DNA from 3 places in the Lelliottia amnigena genome. Region 3 is predicted to be linked to each of the others. Evidence: predicted binding sites of a transcription regulator. Region 3 holds the regulator's gene; each other region holds the start of a gene.

The links. The regulator CRP, encoded in region 3, controls carbon source genes, mostly activating them, when cyclic AMP is high. The targets are predictions, from matches to a motif close to ATGTGANNNNNNTCACAT.
Region 1: I6L74_RS14900 (ABC-F family ATPase) is a predicted target of CRP. The motif match lies at 3,496-3,513, and genes of this name have one in related genera.
Region 2: mlc (sugar metabolism global transcriptional regulator Mlc) is a predicted target of CRP. The motif match lies at 3,131-3,148, and genes of this name have one in related genera.

Annotation. Positions count from the first base shown of each region.
Region 1 covers NZ_CP077236.1:3,176,900-3,184,394, forward strand. The annotation lists gene I6L74_RS14880 (glycoside hydrolase family 1 protein) at 1-237, shown strand, start outside; gene I6L74_RS14885 (PTS sugar transporter subunit IIC) at 288-1,616, shown strand; gene I6L74_RS14890 (GntR family transcriptional regulator) at 1,627-2,343, shown strand; gene ldtB (L,D-transpeptidase) at 2,390-3,310, opposite strand; gene I6L74_RS14900 (ABC-F family ATPase) at 3,533-5,128, shown strand; gene I6L74_RS14905 (glycoside hydrolase family 31 protein) at 5,307-7,495, opposite strand, start outside.
Region 2 covers NZ_CP077236.1:3,822,075-3,829,569, forward strand. The annotation lists gene I6L74_RS18050 (carboxypeptidase M32) at 1-760, opposite strand, end outside; gene ynfM (multidrug efflux MFS transporter YnfM/SxtP(Kp)) at 834-2,087, opposite strand; gene ynfL (multidrug efflux transcriptional activator YnfL/SxtR(Kp)) at 2,209-3,102, shown strand; gene mlc (sugar metabolism global transcriptional regulator Mlc) at 3,236-4,459, shown strand; gene bioD (dethiobiotin synthase) at 4,586-5,281, shown strand; gene osmV (osmoprotectant ABC transporter ATP-binding protein OsmV) at 5,351-6,499, opposite strand; gene osmW (osmoprotectant ABC transporter permease OsmW) at 6,499-7,146, opposite strand; gene osmX (osmoprotectant ABC transporter substrate-binding protein OsmX) at 7,155-7,495, opposite strand, start outside.
Region 3 covers NZ_CP077236.1:1,376,824-1,384,318, reverse strand. The annotation lists gene ppiA (peptidylprolyl isomerase A) at 1-509, shown strand, start outside; gene ficA (FicA/YhfG family antitoxin) at 616-783, shown strand; gene I6L74_RS06625 (putative adenosine monophosphate-protein transferase Fic) at 773-1,375, shown strand; gene pabA (aminodeoxychorismate synthase component 2) at 1,405-1,968, shown strand; gene argD (bifunctional acetylornithine/succinyldiaminopimelate transaminase) at 2,055-3,275, shown strand; gene I6L74_RS06610 (YccS/YhfK family putative transporter) at 3,272-5,359, opposite strand; gene crp (cAMP-activated global transcriptional regulator CRP) at 5,417-6,049, opposite strand; gene I6L74_RS06600 (OsmC family protein) at 6,359-6,763, shown strand; gene I6L74_RS06595 (phosphoribulokinase) at 6,810-7,495, opposite strand, start outside.

The DNA of each region.
Region 1 (7,495 bases), 1.8 Mb from region 3:
CACCGCAAGCATTTTGACGCCATGAAAGCGGCCATATTTGAAGACGGTGCGCAAGTCATCGGTTATCTCGGCTGGGGATTGATCGATATTCTCAGTTCACAGGGGGATATGCGTAAGCGCTACGGCGTGGTGTATGTAAACCGTGAAAACCACGATCTCAAAGACCTGAAACGCGTGCCGAAAAAAAGCTACGCCTGGTTGAAACAGGTCATCCATAGTAACGGACGCGATTTGTAAGTCGTACGCTGCCGGACCGTTTTTGTGACTGATTGATGGGAATATCCGCTATGTCTGATACAAAAATCACACCTGCGATGCAGTCTTTTGTTGATAAGTTTGTTGAGTTCTCAGCGCGCCTGGCAAACCAGGTGCACTTACGTTCTCTGCGCGACGCTTTTGCCACGGTCATGCCCATATTCATTCTCGCCGGGCTTGCGGTGCTGGTGAATAACGTGGTGTTTCCGTGGGTGCTTGAGGGCGACACGCTCGCCGAGTTTAAAGTGTGGGGCGAGGCGATCATTAACGGCACGCTGAATATCGCGGCGCTGCTGTTAGCGCCGATGATCGCCTGGTCGCTGGCACGCAACAAAGACTTCGACAATCCGGTCTCGGCAGTGGTTATCGCTGTCAGCAGTTTTATCATTATGATGCCGATGCAATTACAGCTGGTTCCCGTGGGGAGTCAGACGGCGGTGAACGTCACGCAGGTACTGACGTTCTCCAATATTGGCTCGACGGGGATCTTTGCAGGAGTACTCATTGGCCTGCTTTCTACCGAAATTTTTATCGCGATATCTCGCATAAAATCGCTGCACATTTCGCTGGGCGAGAACGTGCCGCCAGCAGTCAGTAAATCGTTTACCACGCTAATCCCCACGATCATTACGCTCTCTCTGTTTGCCGTGCTGGCAGCGCTGCTCGCCAACGTGCTGCACACGGATCTGATTCACCTGATCACGACGTTTATCCAGCAGCCGCTGCGGTTGATCAACACCAGCCTGCCGGGCACGCTTTTTATCTACAGCTTTGGTAATTTCTTGTTTACGCTGGGGATTCATCAGTCGGTGGTGAACAGCGTGATTCTGGAACCGTTCTTGTTGATCAACACCAACGAGAACATGATCGCGTTCGCCAACGGGCAGCCGATTCCGCATATTATCAACAATATATTTGTCCCCACCTTCGGCATGATTGGCGGAACCGGAAGTACCATTTCGCTGCTGATTGCGATTTTTATCTTTGCACGACAAAATTCGTCAAAGCAGGTTGCGCGGCTGTCGTTGGCGCCAGGACTGTTCAATATCAACGAGCCGGTAATTTTTGGCCTGCCGATCGTGTTTAACCTGCCGCTGATGATTCCGTTTGTCCTGCTGCCGGCCATCGGCATTTATTTTGCCTGGCTCTGTACCACGCTCGGACTGATGTCCCGCTGTGTCGTGATGATCCCGTGGACAACACCGCCAATACTCAGCGCCTGGCTGGCGACGGCCGGAGACTGGCGCGCGGTGGTGGTGCAGTTGGCAATCATTGTATTTGGTGTATTCTTCTACCTGCCTTTCCTCAAGATTGCAGAGCGAGTGGCGTTGAAAAACAGTGTGATAGCGGATCAATCATAAGGAAAAGGCGATGGCGGCGAAGTACATCACCATAGCGCGGGAAATCAAAAAACGCATTATCAGTCAGCAGTATGCCGCCAACGAACCGTTGCCCGACCAGTTTGCGCTGGCGGCGGAGTTCAGCACCAGCCGCATGACGATTCAGCAGGCCATGCGCCAGCTGATTGTGGAAGGGCTGGTGTATACGCGCCAGGGGCAGGGGACATTTATCCGTAAAAACTTCCTGCAGCTATCGCAGTGGGATCTTTCCGGAAGCGACTATTTTGGTGCGACCAAAACCTGGGAACATCTTGGAACGGTCAGCAGCAAAGTGGTGCATTTCGAACTGCGTTTTCCGAATGAGAAAGAGCAGTCTTCGCTGATGATTAATGTCGATACGCCCGTTTATGATTTTATCCGTTTGCGCTCGCTCAACGGCGAGCCGATGTCGCTGGATTCAACCGTGATGCCGCTGAATCTGGTGCCGGGCCTGAACAAAGCGCACCTTGAAAGCTCGGTATTTCAGTACGTTCAGGAGACGCTGGGGCTGAAAATTATGGGGTCGTATCGGGTGGTCCGTGCGTTAAAACCGACGGCGCTTGATATGCAGCATCTGCTGTGTGAACAAACCGATCCGGTACTGGAAGTCGAGCAGGTTATCTATCTGGAAGACGGTACGCCGCTGGAATATGCCCACTGCCACTACCGCTACGATCACGGCGGGATAGTTATCGTGAATAACGGATAATAAAAAAGCGGGCTAAAAGCCCGCTTTTTTTATGCCGCGATTCGAATCAGTTCAAACGAACCGGCATCCCTGAGCGGTTCTGCACGGCCTGATCAACAACCGTCGCTTCAACGTCTGGCTGGGTAGTTACAGCCTGCACGTTGCTCTTCAGATTAATCGGTACGATTTCATTGTTATTAATCTGGTCTTCGCTGGTAGAGAGCGGGTTATGCACCTCAATGTAGCGGCTGCCATCCGGCTCAGAAGTGGCTTTGACAGGCTCATTGATGAACTGCACGCGCGTCCCGACTGGCACGTTCTCGAACAGGAATTTGATATCGTCGTTACGCAGACGCACACAGCCGTGGCTGACGCGCAGGCCGATACCAAAGTTGGCGTTAGTACCGTGGATTGCATACAGACGGCCAATGTACAGCGCGTACAGACCCATAGGGTTGTCCGGGCCCGCAGGCACAACGGCTGGCAGCGGTTCGCCGGCAGCGATGTATTCTGCGTGCATTTTCGCGGTAGGCGTCCAGGTTGGACCCGCTTTTTTACGTTCGACTTTAGTGGTCCAGTTCAGCGGGGTATCTTTGCCCAACTGACCAATACCAATCGGCAGAACGATCACGGTATTCGTGCCTTTCGGGTAATAGTACAGACGCATTTCCGCGCTGTTGATCACGATGCCTTCATGGACGGTGTCCGGCAGAATCAGCTGCTGAGGGATGTTCAGCACGGTGCCCGCTTTCGGCAGATACGGGTCAACGCCCGGGTTTGCTTCCAGCATATTAGACAGGCCCAACTGATATTCAGCTGCAAAATATTCCAGCGGCTGGTCGTTGCCTTCCGGCACGATAACCACCTGGTTTTGACCCACCAGACGGCTACCGTCTGTCGGCAGCGGATAAGTTACCGCAGAAGCGGTATTGCAAAAACCTACTACGGCTAACGCCGCCGCAAAAAGCGTTGATAATTTCATATTCATGTTATGCGAGGTATCTTTGCCACTCTGGCGATTAGTTGATGAGTCTGAGTCAGTGATGGGAGCGCATTATATGTGCATTCCCTCCCCCTGGGAATTCAGATGTGTACGAAATCACATTTTTTTCACTTTCGTTAAAGTTTAGCGGTTCGCTGCAACACGGGATCTCATTTAGGAATTGTGGCATAATGATGTGTTTATCACACTTTTTCGCAGGAATCTCCCGTGTTAGTTACCAGCAACATCACTATGCAGTTTGGCAGTAAGCCGCTGTTTGAAAACATTTCCGTCAAGTTTGGCGGCGGCAACCGTTACGGCCTGATTGGTGCCAACGGTAGCGGAAAATCCACCTTTATGAAGATTCTCGGCGGCGATCTCGAGCCAACGCTCGGCAACGTGTCGCTGGATCCGAACGAACGTCTCGGTAAGCTTCGCCAGGACCAGTTCGCCTTTGAAGAGTTTTCGGTACTCGACACTGTGATCATGGGACACGGGGAACTGTGGGAAGTGAAACAGGAGCGTGACCGCATTTACGCTCTGGCAGAAATGAGTGAAGAAGACGGCTATAAAGTGGCCGACCTCGAAGTCCTCTACGGTGAGATGGACGGTTACTCTTCCGAATCCCGCGCGGGCGAACTGCTCCTCGGTGTCGGTATTCCCGTTGAGCAACATTACGGCCTGATGAGCGAAGTCGCGCCGGGCTGGAAACTGCGCGTGCTGTTAGCCCAGGCGCTGTTCTCTAACCCAGAAATTCTGCTGCTTGATGAACCGACGAACAACCTGGACATCGATACCATTCGCTGGCTGGAGCAGGTGCTAAACGAACGTGGTAGCACCATGATCATCATTTCGCACGACCGTCACTTCCTGAACATGGTCTGCACCCATATGGCTGACCTGGACTACGGCGAGCTGCGCGTTTATCCGGGCAACTACGACGAATACATGACGGCAGCGACACAAGCGCGCGAGCGTCTGTTGTCTGATAACGCCAAGAAAAAAGCGCAGATTGCCGATCTGCAATCCTTCGTGAGCCGCTTTAGTGCCAACGCCTCTAAATCTCGTCAGGCAACGTCTCGTGCCCGTCAGATTGACAAAATTAAGCTGGACGAAGTGAAAGCCTCCAGCCGTCAGAACCCGTTCATTCGCTTCGAGCAGGACAAGAAATTGTTCCGTAATGCGCTGGAAGTAGAAGCACTGACCAAAGGTTTTGATAACGGCCCTCTGTTCAAAGACTTCAATTTGCTGCTGGAAGTGGGCGAGAAAATTGCGATTCTGGGTGCCAACGGCGTGGGTAAATCTACGCTGCTGAAAACGCTGGTGGCTGAGCTTCAGCCCGATCACGGTACGGTGAAATGGTCTGAAAATGCGCAGATTGGCTATTACGCGCAGGATCACGAATATGAATTCGAAAATGACCTGACCGTATTTGACTGGATGAGCCAATGGAAGCAAGAAGGCGACGACGAGCAGGTTATTCGTGGCATTCTTGGCCGTCTGCTGTTCAGCCAGGACGATATCAAAAAGCCTGCGAAAGTGCTTTCCGGTGGGGAAAAAGGTCGCATGCTGTTCGGCAAGCTGATGCTGGAAAAACCAAACATTCTGGTAATGGATGAACCAACGAACCACCTGGATATGGAATCTATCGAATCGCTGAACATGGCGCTGGAGATGTATCAGGGGACGCTGGTCTTCGTTTCTCACGACCGTGAGTTTGTCAGCTCGCTGGCGACCCGCGTGATTGAGATTACGCCAGAGCGCATCGTGGACTTCACCGGTAACTACGAAGATTATCTGCGCAGTAAAGGCATTGACAACTAATTTCCCGTCGTCTTTCACGCTACAGCTGCGTTGGCTGCACCTGCGCACCCCGGTCACTGACATATGTCAGCTCCCGGGGATTTGCAGGTTTGCCGCCTTGCTGTAACGCGAAATACTTAGGGAAATACTTCTGTCATGTAGGCCGGGTAAGGCGTAGCCGCCACCCGGCAATCAACGACTACAAAGCCCACTCACTCTGCTCAATCCCGTTGATCAACAACTGACGTTTCTCACCCACTGGTAACGTTACTTTCAACGCTTTCCATGCCGGACGATAATCCCCTCGCGCCGTCACGTTCAGATGGATAGTGGAACCTTCGCACAGCATCTCCCACTCCAGCCACAGCGCGTTGCCTTTCTGATAACCCCAGCTTTCGCCGTCGTCTTCAAACAGCATGCCAGACGTTGTCCCCACGCCTTTTAGCGGGAACAATTTCAGCTCGCGCGTATCATCTTTTTCAGCTGACACATGCGTGATGCGTTCGCTCAGCGGCAAACCGGCACCGGCGCGGACCATTAACGGCAGTTTTTCCAGGGGCGCATCGCGGGTAATCCACTGACCGCCGGAGAACCATTCGTGGGTGTAAAAATCGTACCAGCCGGTCACGTTGTCTGGCAGCCAGAGACGGCGCTCACGCTGTCCCGCTTCGACGACGCTCGCGACAAGCACATCGCGGCCCAGCATAAAATCGTCACACTCTTCGAACGTCTGCGCATCATGCTCGTGATCGAGGAACGTCGGGCGCAGCATCGGCTCATCGTCAGCGTGAGCCTGCCAAAGCAGAGTGTAAAGATAGGGCAGCAGCCGATAGCGCAGTTCGATGGCACCGCGAATGGCAGGGGTCACACCCGGATACATCCAAGGCTCATTCACCGTCCGATCGTCATTCCACGAGTGAATGGTAAAGCGTGGATGCATCACGCCGTTCTGCACCCAGCGCACAAACAGCTCGGCGTCAGGTTTATCGCCGGAGAAACCGCCCACGTCGTGGCCGACGTTAAACAGGCCGGACAGGCTCATGCCCAGGCCCATGCGGGTGTTATAGCGCAGCGTGTCCCAGTTGGTCCGGTTGTCGCCGCTCCAGGTCTGGACGTAGCGCTGCATTCCGGCGCAGCCAGAACGCGAGATCAAATACGGACGTTTTTCCGGGGCAAACTTCTGTTGGGCTTCCATTGACGCGCGCATCATTAGCAGCGGCATCACCGGGCGAATGTGTTTGATCGCAATGTCCTGACCGAAGCCGTGACAGCGCGCCTCACCATCCCAGACTTCAAACTCGTTGTTATCATTCCAGGTGGAATCAATCCCCATTTCCAGGATTTGGGTCGTCACACCGTTCTGCCACCACTCAACCGTTTGTGGATTCGTAAAGTCAAGGTGTGAACCTTCGTCGTCCCAGAAGCTTGAGCGTTCTGGCGCATCGGTTTCTGAATCACGGATAAACAGGCCTTTTTCGGCCACTTCGCCGTAGCGTGGGTGATCCTGTAGCAGACAGGGTTTGATATTCGCGGCAAGCTTGAGACCGGCGTCGTGGAAGGCCTGGCTCATCACTTTGGGCTGCGGCACTTTGTCATAGTTCCAGTTAAAGACGTAGCGCTTGCCGTTAATCGAGGTATATCCGGACGACAGCTGGAACGAGTCGCACGGGATCGCATGCTCTTCGCACAGGCGGATGAAGTTCATCAGCTGAATTTGCGCGTCGGGTGCGTCGGTGTAGTGCATCGTTGAGCCGCTGTAGCCCAGGCTCCATTTCGGTCCGAAAAGCGTTTTCCCGGTCAGGCGCACGAAGGCTTTGGTGACGTCGAGCACGCGTTTGCCGGTAAAAATGTAGTAATCAATATCACCCGCTTCGGCCTGCCAGCGGCGATAGGCGGTGTGGTAGTTGTCGATTTCGTTACCCAGATCCAGCCAGCAGCTGCTCAGGTTGTCGTAAAACACGCCGTAGCTCACGTCGTCGCGGCGGGCGATGGTAAACGGAATATGCTTGTACAGCGGATCGGTGCTGGCGGCGTTATAGCCCATCGCATCCAGATTGCGCATCTCATAGCGTTTGCCGTTGCGCTGCAAATCACCCGCTTTCTCGCCCAGGCCATAAAAACGCTCATCTTTACGACGGCTCAGGTAGTGGGCTGCGCCGTCGCCGTGGGCGTTCAGCAGATAGGCACTTGTTGGGCGATCGTTCACCAGCGCCTGCCATTCACCTGCCTCATTGCGATAATGCCACTCCAGCCACAGCGGCTGATGCACGGTTACGCGCAGCTGTTCGGTGGCAATCACCAGCGCATTGTCCTGCTGCGTGAGCGTCCAGGTCGGGCAGCTAAACCCGCTGAGATCTTCACGATGCCGGCCTTCCCACGGCACGTCCT
Region 2 (7,495 bases), 2.1 Mb from region 3:
GTTCGTTTTCGTCGTAACGGGTAGTGATGCGGACATCTTCAGGGACGCCGCCGCAGAACGGATGCGCACTCACATCCAGACGACCCGCATTAAAATCGAAGCCCAGCATTTGCATGGCTTCCAGGCCGAGCTCACGCTGCACGGCGGTCGGGAAAGGCCCTTGCGGCGGAACAAAGGATTGTTGCGCCTGCTTTTCCACCACGCGGGCGAGCAAATCCGGGAGCCAGGATTTCAAGTCACCAAACACGTTGTCCAGACGGGCACTGGTCATATCCGGTTCAAAGATATCGAGCAGCGCATCATAAGGGGTGCAGCCTTTCGCTTCGGCACGCAGGCGCGCCTCCTCACGGCTAAGTTTGACGACCTCTTTGAGATTGGCGGAAAAACCCTGCCAGTCGTTGGCCGGGCGCTGCGTACGCCAGGCGTGTTCACATTTGCTCCCCGCCAGTGATTTGGCTTCAACCAGCGATTCCGGCAGTAAAGACGCTTGCTGGAAGAGTCGTGTCATCTCACGCAGGTTGGCCTGTTCGACGTCGTTTAAATCTTCGCTTTCGGCGGACGCCAGCCATTCACCGACTTTCTTATCGGTGAGGATCTGATGCTGCAATACGCTCATTTCGGCCAGGGCTTCACCTCGGGCCTGGCTGCCGCCTGGTGGCATCATGGCGAACATATCCCAACTGGCGATGGAGGAAAGATGCGAGAAACGGGAGAGACGCTGGAACGTGCGGGTGAGTTGTTGATAGTTATTGTTGTTCATGAAGTCCTCGTGTCTGAATCGGGCAATGACAAAAAGTAGCATCGGTCCGACTGAAACACGAGGTTATTCAACGTTAATGCAGACGTTTATGCAGGCTCATCCCCACCAGCAGCGCTGCGCACAGCATCAACGCGATAAATCCACCGACGCCATTCCAGCCGTAGCGGTGCCAGAAAACGCCGCCGAGCGTCCCGGCGATGCTTGAACCCAGATAGTAACTAAAGAGATACAGCGAGGAGGCCTGGCCTTTAGCGCGACGGGCGCGCGGGCCAATCCAGCTGCTGGCGACCGAATGGGCTGCAAAAAAACCGGCGGAGAACAGCAGCATTCCGGCGAAAATTAGCCATAAAGATGAGAACAACGTCATCAGCAATCCCGCCAGCATCACGCCGATGGACGTCAGCATGACCGGACCGCGTCCGAAACGCGCGGTCATTGCGCCAGCTTTGGGCGAACTCCAGGTGCCAGTGAGATACGCCACCGACAGCAAGCCAACAAACGCCTGGCTCAAATGCCACGGCGAGAGCATCAGGCGATAGCCAATATAGTTAAACAACGTGACGAAAGATCCCATTAACAGGAAGCCGGTCAGGAACAGGCGCGGCAAACCTTTATCGCGCCAGTGCAGGCGGAAATTGATCAACAGCGTTTTGGGCCGCAGCGACGTGGGACGAAAATGACGCGATTCTGGCAAAATTCGCCAGAACATCAGTGCGGCGGCAAGGGCGAAGCAGCCAATTACCGCCAGCGCGATGCGCCAGTTAAAGAGATCGGTGAAAACACCGCTGAGCAGGCGGCCGCTCATGCCACCGATCGAATTCCCGCTAATGTACAAGCCCATCGAAAAGGCGACAAAACTGGGATGAATTTCTTCGCTCAAATAGGTCATGCCAACCGCCGCGACGCCGCTTAACGATAGCCCAATCAGCGCGCGCATCACCAGAATCCCGTGCCAACTGGTCATCATTGTCGACAGCAGGGTGCACACAGAGGCCAGCAGTAACGCCGTGACCATCACCGGTTTGCGTCCGATAGCATCAGAAAGCGGGCCGGTAAACAGTAAACCGACCGCCAGCATACCGGTTGAAATTGAGAGCGAAATACTGCTGCTGGCAGGCGACACGCCAAATTCATGAGACAACACGGGAAGAATAGGTTGAACGCAATACAGCAGGGCAAATGTCGCCAGTCCTGCTGAGAAGAGCGCCAGCGTGACGCGCATGAAAGGGGTTGTACCACGTTTAATAAATTGGGCTGGCTGAGGTGTTGCAGGTAAATCATCAATGTCGCTTGCCGGGGCGATATCAACGGTTGTTGTACGACTCACGTAAGATCCTTGCGAAAACGTCCCCGCGATGACGGGGGATGGGAATGACCACAGGATCAGGGTAGGAAATTGTCAATATTCTGTCTAATATATTAATAATCTCAAATGATACGTTAAACATATGAATATTGAGCTGCGCCATTTACGCTATTTCATTGCCGTGGCCGAGGAGCTGCATTTTGGCCGTGCGGCGGCGCGGCTAAATATCTCCCAGCCCCCGCTGAGTCAGCAGATTCAGATCCTTGAGCAGCAGGTGGGCGCGCGGCTACTGGCCCGCACCAACCGAAGCGTCAGCCTGACGGCAGCGGGCAAACAGTTTCTTGCGGATAGCCGTCAGGTGCTGAGTCTGGTGAATGACGCGGCTGCCCGTGCGGAGCGGCTACATCTGGGCGAAACGGGTGAACTGCGTCTCGGATTTACCTCATCAGCGCCGTTTATCAGTGCGGTTTCACATACGCTTTCTACCTTTCGTCGTCATTATCCGGATGTGCATATCCAGACCCGCGAGATTAATACCCGTGAACAGATTGTTCCCCTGAATGAGGGATCGCTGGATTTGGGGCTCATGCGCAACACGCAGTTGCCCGACACGCTGGCGTGGGAGGTGATTTTACGGGAACCGTTAATGGCGATGATCCCGCGGGATCATCCGCTGGCGGCGCAGCCGTCGGTGACGCTGGCCGAGCTGGCACAGGAGCCGTTTGTCTTTTTCGATCCTCATGTTGGGACCGGTTTGTACGATGATATTTTAGGGTTGATGCGTCGTTACGGGTTAACGCCAGTGATTACGCAAGAAGTGGGTGAAGCCATGACCATCATCGGTCTGGTCGCGGCCGGGCTAGGGGTGTCCATTTTGCCCGCCTCGTTTAAGCGCGTGCAGCTAAATGAAATGCGTTGGGTGGCGATAGCTGAAGAGGATGCCGTGTCGGAAATGTGGCTGGTTTGGCCAAAACATCATGAGCTCAGCAATGCGGCACAGCGTTTCAAAAAACAGCTGATTGACGGGGCCCGGTAAGCAATCTTTGCTATAATGCCCGTAAAAAATGTGCAGTAAATCACAAGGCTAAGTAAATATTTGACGACCACGTGTCAAGTGCTTCACCATAGCCCAAAGTTTATTTCGAAGCGCGAAAATAAGGATGTAAGAGGTGGTTGCTGCTGATAGTCAGCCAGGACATATTGATCAGATTAAGCAGACCAATGCGGGCGCAGTGTACCGTCTGATTGATCAGCTTGGTCCGGTTTCGCGTATCGATCTTTCTCGCCTGGCGCAACTGGCACCTGCCAGTATTACCAAAATTGTACGAGAAATGCTGGAAGCCCACCTGGTTCAGGAAACTGAAATTCAGGAACCCGGCAGCCGTGGCCGTCCGGCGGTAGGCCTGGTGGTGGAGACAGAAGCCTGGCATTACCTGTCGATCAGGATCAGTCGTGGCGAAGTGTTTCTCGCACTGCGCGACCTGAGCAGCAAAATGGTGGTGGAAGACCGCCTTGAGCTGCCGCTCCAGTCTGAGCAAACGCTGCTCGAGCGTATTGTCATTCATATCGATCAATTCTTTATCCGTCATCAGCAAAGGCTCGAGCGCTTAACGGCGATTGCGATCACTATGCCCGGAATCATTGATACGGAAAATGGGATTGTCCACCGAATGCCGTTTTATGACGATGTGAAAGACATGCCGCTGGGCGAAGTGCTCAAAGCGCATACCGGCGTGCCGGTCTATATCCAGCACGATATCAGCGCCTGGACGATGGCGGAGGCGCTGTTTGGCGCGTCCCGCGGTGCGCGTGATGTGATTCAGGTGGTTATCGATCACAACGTGGGCGCGGGGGTCATTACCGACGGGCGTTTACTGCATGCGGGCAGCAGCAGCCTGGTGGAGATTGGCCATACGCAGGTCGACCCCTACGGCAAGCGCTGCTATTGCGGCAATCATGGCTGTCTGGAAACCATCGCCAGCGTCGAAAGCGTGATGGAGCTGGCGCAGTTACGTCTGAGCCAGTCCATGAGCTCGTCTTTGCATGGTCAACCCTTAACCATGGATTCACTGTGCGGCGCGGCGCGGCAGGGCGATCTGCTGGCAAAAGATATTATTACCGGCGTGGGCAACAACGTCGGGCGCATTTTGGCCATTATGGTCAATCTCTTTAATCCGCAAAAAATCCTGATTGGCTCACCCCTGAGCCAGGCCGCCGATATTCTGTTCCCGGCGATTTCCGACTGTATTCGTCAGCAATCCCTTCCGGCGTACAGCAAAAATATCGTGGTAGAAAGCACCCAGTTTTCTAACCAAGGCACCATGGCAGGCGCGGCGCTGGTGAAAGATGCGATGTATAACGGCTCGCTATTAATCCGGTTGTTGCAGGGTTAACTGTTTTTTCACTGATGCCATAAAATTTGCGCTATCTCAATCTGGACTCTGCGCGCATACCTTAGACTCACTCCACTGAATTATTTACCTGGTTTATATTTTCAAAGCATAACGGTGGAGTAAGTCATGCTTAAGCGTTTCTTTGTAACGGGTACCGATACCTCTGTTGGTAAAACAGTGGTCTCCCGCGCTTTACTGCAAGCCCTGGCGGCGGACGGTAAAAGTGTGGCGGGGTACAAACCGGTCGCGAAAGGCAGTAAAGAGACGCCAGAAGGCCTACGCAATAAAGATGCGCTGGTGCTGCAAAGCGTCTCAAGTTTTGAACTGCCTTATCATGCGATCAATCCCATTGCGCTGAGTGAAAACGAAAGTAGCGTCGCGCACAGTGGTCTTATTAATTATTCCTTACTGTCGAACGGTCTGGCTGAGCTGAGTGCGATGGCCGATCATGTGGTGGTAGAAGGGACGGGCGGCTGGCGTAGCCTGATGAACGATCTGCGTCCCTTATCCGAATGGGTTGTGCAGGAACAACTGCCGGTGCTGATGGTGGTGGGTATTCAGGAAGGGTGCATTAACCACGCGTTGCTGACGGCTCAGGCCATCGCGAACGACGGTCTGCCGTTGGTCGGCTGGGTGGCTAATCGCATCAATCCAGGCCTTGCGCATTATGCAGAAATCATCGAGGTGCTCAGCAAGAAACTGCCGGGACCGCTGGTGGGCGAGCTGCCATATCTGCCACGCGCCGAACAGCGCGATCTGGCTCATTACATCGATCTTACGATGTTTAATGATGCCCTAACGGTAGACCGGGTTGTGGCGTAACGCCGCCTCAGAAAACAAAAAACCGGGCAGTTTAGCGCCCGGTTTTTTATTGCCTATAGAACGTGGGATTTAACTGTCGCTATGAATATTCAGCGCCCGACGCGTGCGACCAGAACTTAAATACTCTGCAATATAATCCTGCGAAATCTCGCCGTTATAGCGGCCGTCTTCGTCAACGATAGGCATCCAGCTGGTGTTGCTCTCATACAGACGCGACAGCACCACGCGCAGGTTGTCTTCCGCTTTGCCCGTCATTCTGAACGGATGCAGCACATCGGCACAAAAACCGGTGGCCTGACGCGCTTCGCGGCGTTTCACAAAGCCCAGCGGCTTACCCATGCCATCCACAACGGTAATCGCACGGATATCATTGTCATCCATAGTCGCAAAAGCCTCCGGTAATGAGGTCGATTCGCGCACCGTAATGGTCGGCTGCTGATCCGTGACGTCACCCGCCGACACCAGAAGCAGGCGCTTCAGCGTACGGTCCTGACCAACAAACGAGCCGACAAATTCATTGGCCGGTTTCGCCAGCAGTTCATCCGGGCTGGCGCATTGCACAATCCGTCCCTGACGGAACACGGCGATACGGTCACCCAGCTTGAGCGCTTCGTCAATATCGTGGCTGACGAGCATAACCGTCTTTTTCAGCTTGCGCTGCATCTCCAGGAATTGGTTCTGGATCACTTCACGGTTGATCGGGTCAACCGCGCCGAACGGTTCATCCATCAGCAGAACCGGAGGATCCGCCGCCAGGGCACGGATCACGCCAATACGCTGCTGCTGACCGCCGGACATTTCGCGTGGGTAGCGGTGAAGGAATTTATGCGGGTCCATCGCCACCATATCCATCAGCTCTTCGGCACGCGCTTTACTGCGCGCCTTATCCCAGCCGAGCATGCGCGGGACGACGGTAATGTTCTCTTCGATGGTCATGTTAGGGAACAAACCAATCTGCTGGATCACGTAGCCGATGTTACGGCGCAGCGTCACCGTGTCCATTTCGTTGGTGTTTTCGCCGTTAATCAGGATGTTGCCGCTGCTCGGTGCAATCAGGCGATTAATCATCTTCAACGTCGTGGTTTTCCCGCAGCCGGACGGGCCAAGCAGAACGCACATTTCACCTTCAGGTACGTTGAGGTTGACGTTGTCGACGGCCTTAAACGTCTGGCCATTTTTCTGCGAAAATTGTTTAGTGAGATTTTCCAGTTTTATCATTATCGAATCCCCTTCGGAGTCAGCACGACCTGCAGGCGATGAAGCAGCCAGTCGAGCACAATAGCTAAAAGACAAATCATCAATGCACCCGCGATCAACATGCGGATGTCACTGCCGCCAATACCGTTGAGCAACAGCAGACCCAGACCACCCGCGCCGATCACGGCAGCAATGGCCATCACACCAATATTCATCACCACGGCGGTACGGATCCCGCCAAAAATCACCGGTAAGGCCATCGGGATTTCTACCCAACGCAGACGCTGCCAGAACGTCATGCCAATCCCACGCCCGGCTTCACGCAGACCCGGCGGCAGGCTATCCAGCGCGGTGTGGGTGTTACGCACAATGGGTAACAGTGAATAGAGGAACACGGCGGTGATGGCGGGCAGGGCACCAATCCCCTGACCGATCAGCGAAAAGAGCGGAATCATCAAACCAAACAGCGCAATCGACGGAATGGTGAGCACGATCGTCGCAATCCCCAGTACGGGCGTTGCCAGCCATTTGTGGCGCACAATCAGGATCCCCAGCGGTACGCCGATAATAATCGCCAGACCAACCGCTAACCCCACCAGCCACAGATGCTGAAACGTCAGTGTGAGCAGAAAACTCCAGTTATCAAGCATGTAGTGAATCGTATCCATAACGCCTCCTATAGCCCTTTGCTACGCAGGAAATCACGTGCGACCTGCTGCGGTGACTGATGGTCGATATCTACCTTCTTATTTAGCTCGGTGATAACGTCGTTATTCAGCTGGCTGGATAGGGTGTTCAACGCCTCTTCCAGACCCGGGTTCGCCTCCAGCGTGTCTTTACGCACCACAGGTGTCACGGCATAGCTCGGGAAAAAGCCTTTATCGTCTTCCAGTACTTTGAGGTCGAATCCTTTCACGCGGCCATCGGTGGCATACACCAGCCCGGCATCCACAAATCCATCTCGCACGGCGTTATAGACTAACCCTGGGTCCATCTGGCGAATCTGCGGGCGATCCA
Region 3 (7,495 bases):
TTCTGGCAGCGAAAGGCGATCCCCATGTCTTGCTGACAACGTCTGCCGGAAATATTGAGCTGGAACTGAATAGCCAGAAAGCTCCGGTATCGGTGAAAAACTTCCTCGATTACGTGAACAATGGTTTCTATAACAACACCACGTTTCACCGCGTGATCCCGGGGTTCATGCTCCAGGGCGGCGGTTTTAACGAGCAAATGCAGCAAAAGCAGCCGAATGCGCCAATCAAAAACGAAGCCGACAACGGTCTGCGTAACACGCGCGGCACCATTTCGATGGCTCGTACAGCGGATAAAGACAGCGCCACCAGCCAGTTCTTCCTGAACGTTGCGGATAACGCTTTCCTCGATCACGGCCAGCGCGACTTCGGATACGCGGTGTTTGGTAAAGTTGTGAAAGGTATGGATGTGGCTGATAAGATCTCGCAGGTACAGACGCATGACGTCGGTCCTTACCAGAATGTACCGACAAAACCGGTTGTTATTCTGTCCGCAAAAGTTCTGCCGTAACCCTTTTCTCTACGGGCGGTTCTCGCCCGTAACACTTGCGTCTCCCTGCGAAAGCGCGTTTTGCTGCTTATACTTGTGGCAAACGGACATATCAGGGAGGCGTTAAGTGAAAAAACTCACCGACAGGCAAAAATCCCGTCTCTGGGAACAGCAGCGCAACGTTAACTTTCAGGCCAGTCGGCGTCTGGAAGGCGTCGACAGCCCGCTCGTCACGCTAAATGCAGCAGACGCTCAACACCGTCTTGAGGAACTCAGGAGGCACTATGAGCGATAAAATCGGTGACGATCGCGATCCGTACCTCTATCCCGGCCTGAACGTGATGCGCAATAAGCTCAATATTCGTCAGGCGGATCGCCTTGCGCAGGCTTCATATGAACTCACGGCATTGCGTGCCGCAACCTTACCGCTTGGGCCGCCCGCACGCGGTTTGCCGCACCTGTGCGCCATTCATCGCCATCTTTATCAGGATATTTTCGACTGGGCAGGTGATATCCGTGAAGTCGATATTTATCAGGGCGATACGCGATTCTGCCATTTCGCCTATATCGAAAAAGAAGGCAACGGCCTGATGCAGGATCTTGAGGAAGAGGGCTATCTTGTCGGACTCGAGAAAAGTGAGTTTATCGCCCGCCTCAGCCATTACTATTGCGAAATCAACGTCCTGCATCCGTTCCGGATTGGTAACGGGATCGCGCAACGCGTCTTTTTCGAGCAACTGGCCATTCACGCGGGTTATCAACTGAGCTGGCGGGATATTGAACCTGATTATTGGTCTGCCGCCAATCAGAGCGGGGCTATGGGGGATTTAACCGACCTGACAACCATCTTCGCCAAAGTTGTGAGCGAAGCGCGGGAAACTGAGTAGAATAGGGCGGCTAATTTTTTGGAGCCGCCATGATTCTGCTGATTGATAATTACGATTCATTTACCTGGAACCTGTACCAGTACTTTTGTGAACTGGGTGCTGAGGTGGTTGTCCGGCGCAATGATGACATCACGCTGGGAGATATCAACGCGCTGGCACCGCAGAAAATTGTCATTTCACCAGGGCCTTGTACCCCTTCTGAATCGGGTATTTCGCTGGATGTGATCCGCGATTTTGCTGGCAAACTGCCGATTCTGGGCGTCTGCCTGGGGCATCAGGCGATCGGCCAGGTCTTTGGCGCGACCATCGTTCGTGCCGCAAAAGTGATGCACGGCAAAACGTCTCCGGTGACGCATACCGGAACCGGCGTGTTTCTCGGTCTGAACAATCCGCTCACGGTGACGCGCTATCATTCGCTGGTGATTGACCCGCCCACGCTGCCCGATTGCTTTGAGGTGACGGCCTGGAGCGACACTCAGGAGATCATGGGCATTCGTCATCGCGAATGGGATCTCGAAGGCGTGCAGTTCCATCCGGAAAGTATCCTGAGCGAACAGGGGCATCAACTGCTGGCTAATTTCCTCCATCGTTGATTGGTTATTGCTTTGTTGTGATTTTTTATGCATATTTTGTGATTATATTTTCACGGTTAATGTGACATAAAATGGATGGGCATGACATGGCAACTGAACAATCTGCAATTACGCGCGCAACTTTCGATGAAGTGATCCTGCCGATTTATGCACCGGCTGAGTTTATCCCGGTAAAAGGGAAAGGCAGTCGCGTGTGGGATCAGCAGGGCAAAGAGTACGTTGATTTTGCGGGTGGTATTGCAGTGACGGCGCTGGGGCATTGCCATCCTGCTCTGGTCGAGGCGTTAAAAACGCAGGGCGAAACCCTGTGGCACACCAGCAACGTATTCACCAATGAACCCGCGCTGCGTCTGGGGCGCAAAATCATCGACGCCACGTTTGCCGAGCGCGTTCTTTTCATGAACTCAGGCACCGAAGCTAACGAAACCGCGTTCAAGCTGGCGCGTTATTACGCCTCAACGCGTCACAGCCCGTACAAATCCAAAATTATTGCCTTCCATAACGCCTTCCACGGGCGGTCGCTGTTTACGGTTTCCGTCGGCGGACAGCCGAAGTATTCCGATGGTTTTGGCCCAAAACCTGCCGATATCGTTCATGTGCCGTTTAACGATCTTCACGCCGTAAAAGCGGTGATGGACGATCACACCTGCGCGATTGTGGTTGAGCCGATTCAGGGTGAAGGCGGTGTAATGGCGGCGACGCCAGAGTTCCTGAAAGGCCTGCGTGAACTGTGCGACGAACATCAGGCGCTGCTGGTGTTTGATGAAGTGCAGAGCGGTATGGGGCGTACCGGCTCCCTGTTTGCCTACATGCATTACGGCGTGACGCCGGACATTCTGACAAGCGCCAAAGCGCTCGGGGGCGGCTTCCCGGTCAGTGCTGTGCTGACAACCCAGGAGATCGCGTCGGCATTCCATGTGGGATCTCATGGGTCGACCTACGGCGGGAATCCGCTGGCTTGTGCTATCGCGGGTGCGGCGTTTGATATTATCAATACGCCAGACGTGCTGAACGGTGTGAGTACGAAACGCGAACAGTTTGTGAAACATCTTCAGCAGATTGATGCCCAGTACGATGTGTTCAGCGATATTCGTGGAATGGGACTGCTGGTTGGTGCAGAACTGAAGCCACAATACCAGGGCCGCGCGCGTGATTTCCTCCATGCTGCCGCGCACGAAGGGGTGATGGTGCTGAATGCTGGACCGGACGTGATGCGCTTTGCACCGTCGCTGGTGGTTGAAGCACAGGATATCGACGACGGTATGGCGCGCTTTGCCGCAGCGGTAGGGAAAATCGTTAAGGGTTAATGGGATTCGCGCCGCAGCAGGCGCGTTAACCAAATTCCGTGATGCGGGCGTTGCCGCCAGGCTACCGATGAAATGGTGTGCATGGTGTTCAGATGCCCGAGTATGCGCTGCAAGTGCTGTTCCAGCGTGCTCATCGGACCGTAGGTGAGCGTTTCTGGTCCTTCAAGAATATTCATATCCCCTGATTCACCCGGCGCGTCATATTCCAGGCGCTGCTGACACCGCTGCAATGCAATTTCACACGACTGCAAATAACGCTGCGCCAGGTCCGGCGTCAGCATCGTATGCTCGCGCGCCAGCGTGGTCATCGCGTTGATATGCTCGACAATGAACTGGCTGTGGGTGACCCACAGTTTCATATCGGCCAGATAGTGCGAATTAAAGCCCGGCTCTTGCATGGCCTGATTCAGCGAGTTAAACAGCGCGTTATGAGCCTGATTGACCTTCATGCGTTGGTACGCCAGCGGCGACGGCTGCGGATCGGCGCTGAGAATCAGGCGAATAGCCTGCTGGTCGGCCTCGAGCGCATCATGCGCATTCTGGCGCAACAGGCCGCTTTGCCACTGTGGCCACAGCCAGACCATACCGCCAAACGCAATCAGACAGCCAATCAGCGTATCCACCAGTCGGGCGACAATAAACTGTTCGCCATTCAGGGTAAGCAGTTGCAGGGTATATACCGCGGTGACCGTAAAGCCGACCATCGCCCAGCCGTAGTTTTTACGGATAAACAGATAGCTGACCAGCGTAATAAACAGCATGCCCGCCAGGGTGTAACCGTCCGGGACGTGGAAGTGCAGCGTGACGCCCGCAATCACCAGACCGGCAAGGGTCCCGCCCGCCCGGTGCAGGATCCGCACCCGCGTCGCGCCATAGCCGTTCTGCGTCACGAACAGCACGGTCATTAAAATCCAGTAGGGCTTGGGTAAATGCAGCGCCACGCCCATCAGGCTGGCGATACTGAGCATCACGCTAATGCGCGCCGCATTACGCAAAGCAGGGGATTTAAATGACAGATAGCTTTTGAGCGCCGGCAGCAGTGGCAAACGTTTCTGCTTATCCGCCATCAGATCACGGGAATAGAGCGGACGCTGAGTGCGCAGCACGCGTGCGATACGGCTGAAGTGCCAGGCGCAGAACTGCCCGACCGGGTTGTCGGGATGCTGACGGGCAATTTTCTCCAGCGCGCCCAACTGTTTATCCATGGTAAAGCGTGTGGGATAGCGGTGATAGAGAATATCGTCAGCCAGCACGCGCAGTCGCGCCGCGACCGTCTGGGCATTCCAGCGGATCACCGCTTCGGCGTGACTGCGCTCCACCAGCTTTTGCACTTCCTGTGGATGATGCAGGCTGACGGAAATATGTTCCTGTAAATCCAGCCCTACCTGAAACGTGCGCAGTAGCCGTTTGTATTCATGATTTTTATTGGCCGCCAGCATGTGTAGCTGCTGATAACACTGGCTGATTAAATCGACCACTTTTTGCTGACGCGTCAGCAGCGGCGGCAGCGCCTTTTCCGGATCGGTGTGCTGCGTCAGCAGGGTGTATTTTGCTTCGCAGTAATCAGCGAGCTGAACGTAGAGCAGGCTTAAGGATTCGCGCAACGGCTGCTCGCGCCACATCCAGAACCAGAACCAGTTGAATAATCCGTACCACAGCGTGCCAAACGCGTAGATCAGCAGCGGTTCCCAGACGGGCATATTCCCGGCGAGGCTGAGCGTAAAGATCGATGCAATCAGTGAGGCGGGAAGCAAGCGGGCATGCAGAGAACTGATTTCCGCCGTCACGCCGAGCGTGAGTGCCAGTACGGTCAAAATCAACGGCAGGGGGATATCGCGCGCCAGTAATAGCTGTACCGCGAGACTGCATCCGGCAAACAGCGAGCCGCCAATAATCAGGCGCTTGAAAAAGCGTTTATGCGGGGTATCGAGACCGGCAATATTACAGCAGGCAGGAACGAGAGAAAAAAGCAGACCGTGTTGCAGATGACCCAGAATCAAACCGACGGCCACGGGGAGACATAACACCAGCGTTTGCCGAAGTGCGTAGTTAACTTCCGGGTGATAGATCAGCCTGCGCCACATAGATGCCAGAGACAAAAACGGCGTGACACCTTGCGATGGCACGCCGTTCGACCGGAATTAACGCGTTCCGTAAACCACGATGGTTTTACCGTGAGCGGAGATCAGGTTCTGATCTTCCAGCATTTTCAGGATACGGCCAACGGTTTCACGGGAGCAACCCACGATCTGACCAATTTCCTGACGGGTAATTTTAATTTGCATGCCGTCAGGGTGGGTCATAGCGTCAGGCTGTTTCGCCAGGTTCAACAGCGTTTGCGCGATGCGACCCGTTACATCCAGGAAGGCGAGGTTACCCACTTTCTCGGAGGTGATTTGCAGGCGGCGAGCCATCTGCGAAGACAGGCGCAACAGAATATCCGGGTTAACCTGAATCAACTGACGGAATTTTTTGTAGGAGATCTCAGCCACTTCACAGGCTGATTTTGCACGTACCCAGGCGCTACGTTCCTGGCCTTCTTCAAACAGGCCCAGTTCGCCGATGAAATCGCCCTGGTTCAGATAAGAAAGGATCATCTCTTTTCCTTCTTCATCTTTGATAAGCACTGCCACCGAGCCTTTGACGATGTAATACAACGTTTCCGCTTTTTCACCCTGGTGAATCAGCGTGCTCTTCGATGGGTACTTATGAATATGGCAATGAGACAAGAACCATTCGAGAGTCGGGTCTGTTTGCGGTTTGCCAAGCACCATGCGCTGTTATCCTCTGTTATAAGCTGTCACCAGAGTCATAAATCGCATCCTGACTCTGGGGTTGCAATCGAATTCTTCCCCGTACCTGGGAACTAGGCTGTCATAAATGTTTGCAGCCTGTAATGTTTGATGTCCTCTGCATACATGTGTAACGTCAATGTATTACTGTAGCATCCAGAGTGTTTTAGCATAGCTTTTGCCGCGTGTCTCCTGGTGTCTCGCTTCAGCATGACGCAGGTCGTCTTCCGTTGCGAGAATTGTAACGCGCGGGTAATCTGTCCGGAAAAATGCAACGTCGGAGTGAATAAAATGCAAGCGCGTGTGAAATGGGTTGAAGGTTTAACGTTCCTCGGCGAATCCGCTTCAGGACACCAGATTTTGATGGATGGTAACTCCGGCGATAAAGCGCCAAGCCCGATGGAAGTGGTGCTGATGGCGGCGGGCGGATGCAGCGCCATTGACGTCGTCTCGATTCTGCAAAAAGGGCGTCATGACGTCACCGATTGTGAAGTGAAGCTGACATCTGAGCGTCGCGAAGAAGCGCCGCGTCTGTTTACGCATATCAATCTGCACTTCATTGTGACTGGCAAAGCGTTGAAAGATGCCGCGGTTTCCCGTGCGGTGGATCTTTCTGCGGAGAAGTACTGCTCGGTGGCGTTGATGCTGGAGAAAGCGGTGAAAATCACGCACTCCTACGAGGTGATCGACGCGTAAGCGTTGACGAGAGTCAGACCCTCTCCCACAAGGAGAGGGAAAAGGATCATTCGATCTTTTTGCCTTCCATCAGCCGTTGCACCAGCGGCATCATGATCAGCTCCATCGCCAGTCCCATCTTCCCGCCCGGCACCACCAGCGTATTAATGTGCGAAATAAACGAGCCCTGCAGCATCGCCAGCAGCCACGGATAATCAATATCGTCCAGATTACGGAAGTGGATCACCACAAAGCTTTCGTCCAGAGACGGAATCGTTTTTGCCGCAAAGGGATTCGAGGTATCCACCGTCGGGACGCGCTGGAAGTTAATGTGCGTGCGGGAAAACTGCGGCGTCAGGAAGTTAATGTAATCTTCCATTGAGCGCACCACCGAGTCCATGACCGCTTCACGCGAATGGCCGCGCTCGCTGGTGTCGCGGGTGAGCTTCTGGATCCACTCCAGGTTGACGATAGGCACCACGCCAACCAGCAGATCGACGTGCTGCGCCACGTCATGCTGCGGCGTCACCACACCGCCGTGCAATCCTTCGTAAAACAGCACATCGGTCGGTTCCGGGAGCGGCTGCCACGGCGTAAACGTGCCGGGCACCTGGTTCCACGGCACCGCTTCGTCATAGGTGTGCAGATATTTACGCGATTGCCCTGTGCCGGTATGGCCGTACTCGGCAAAGGTTTGCTCCAGCAAACTGAAGTCGTTGGCGTCTGGTCCGAAGTAGCTGATGTGTTTGCCGA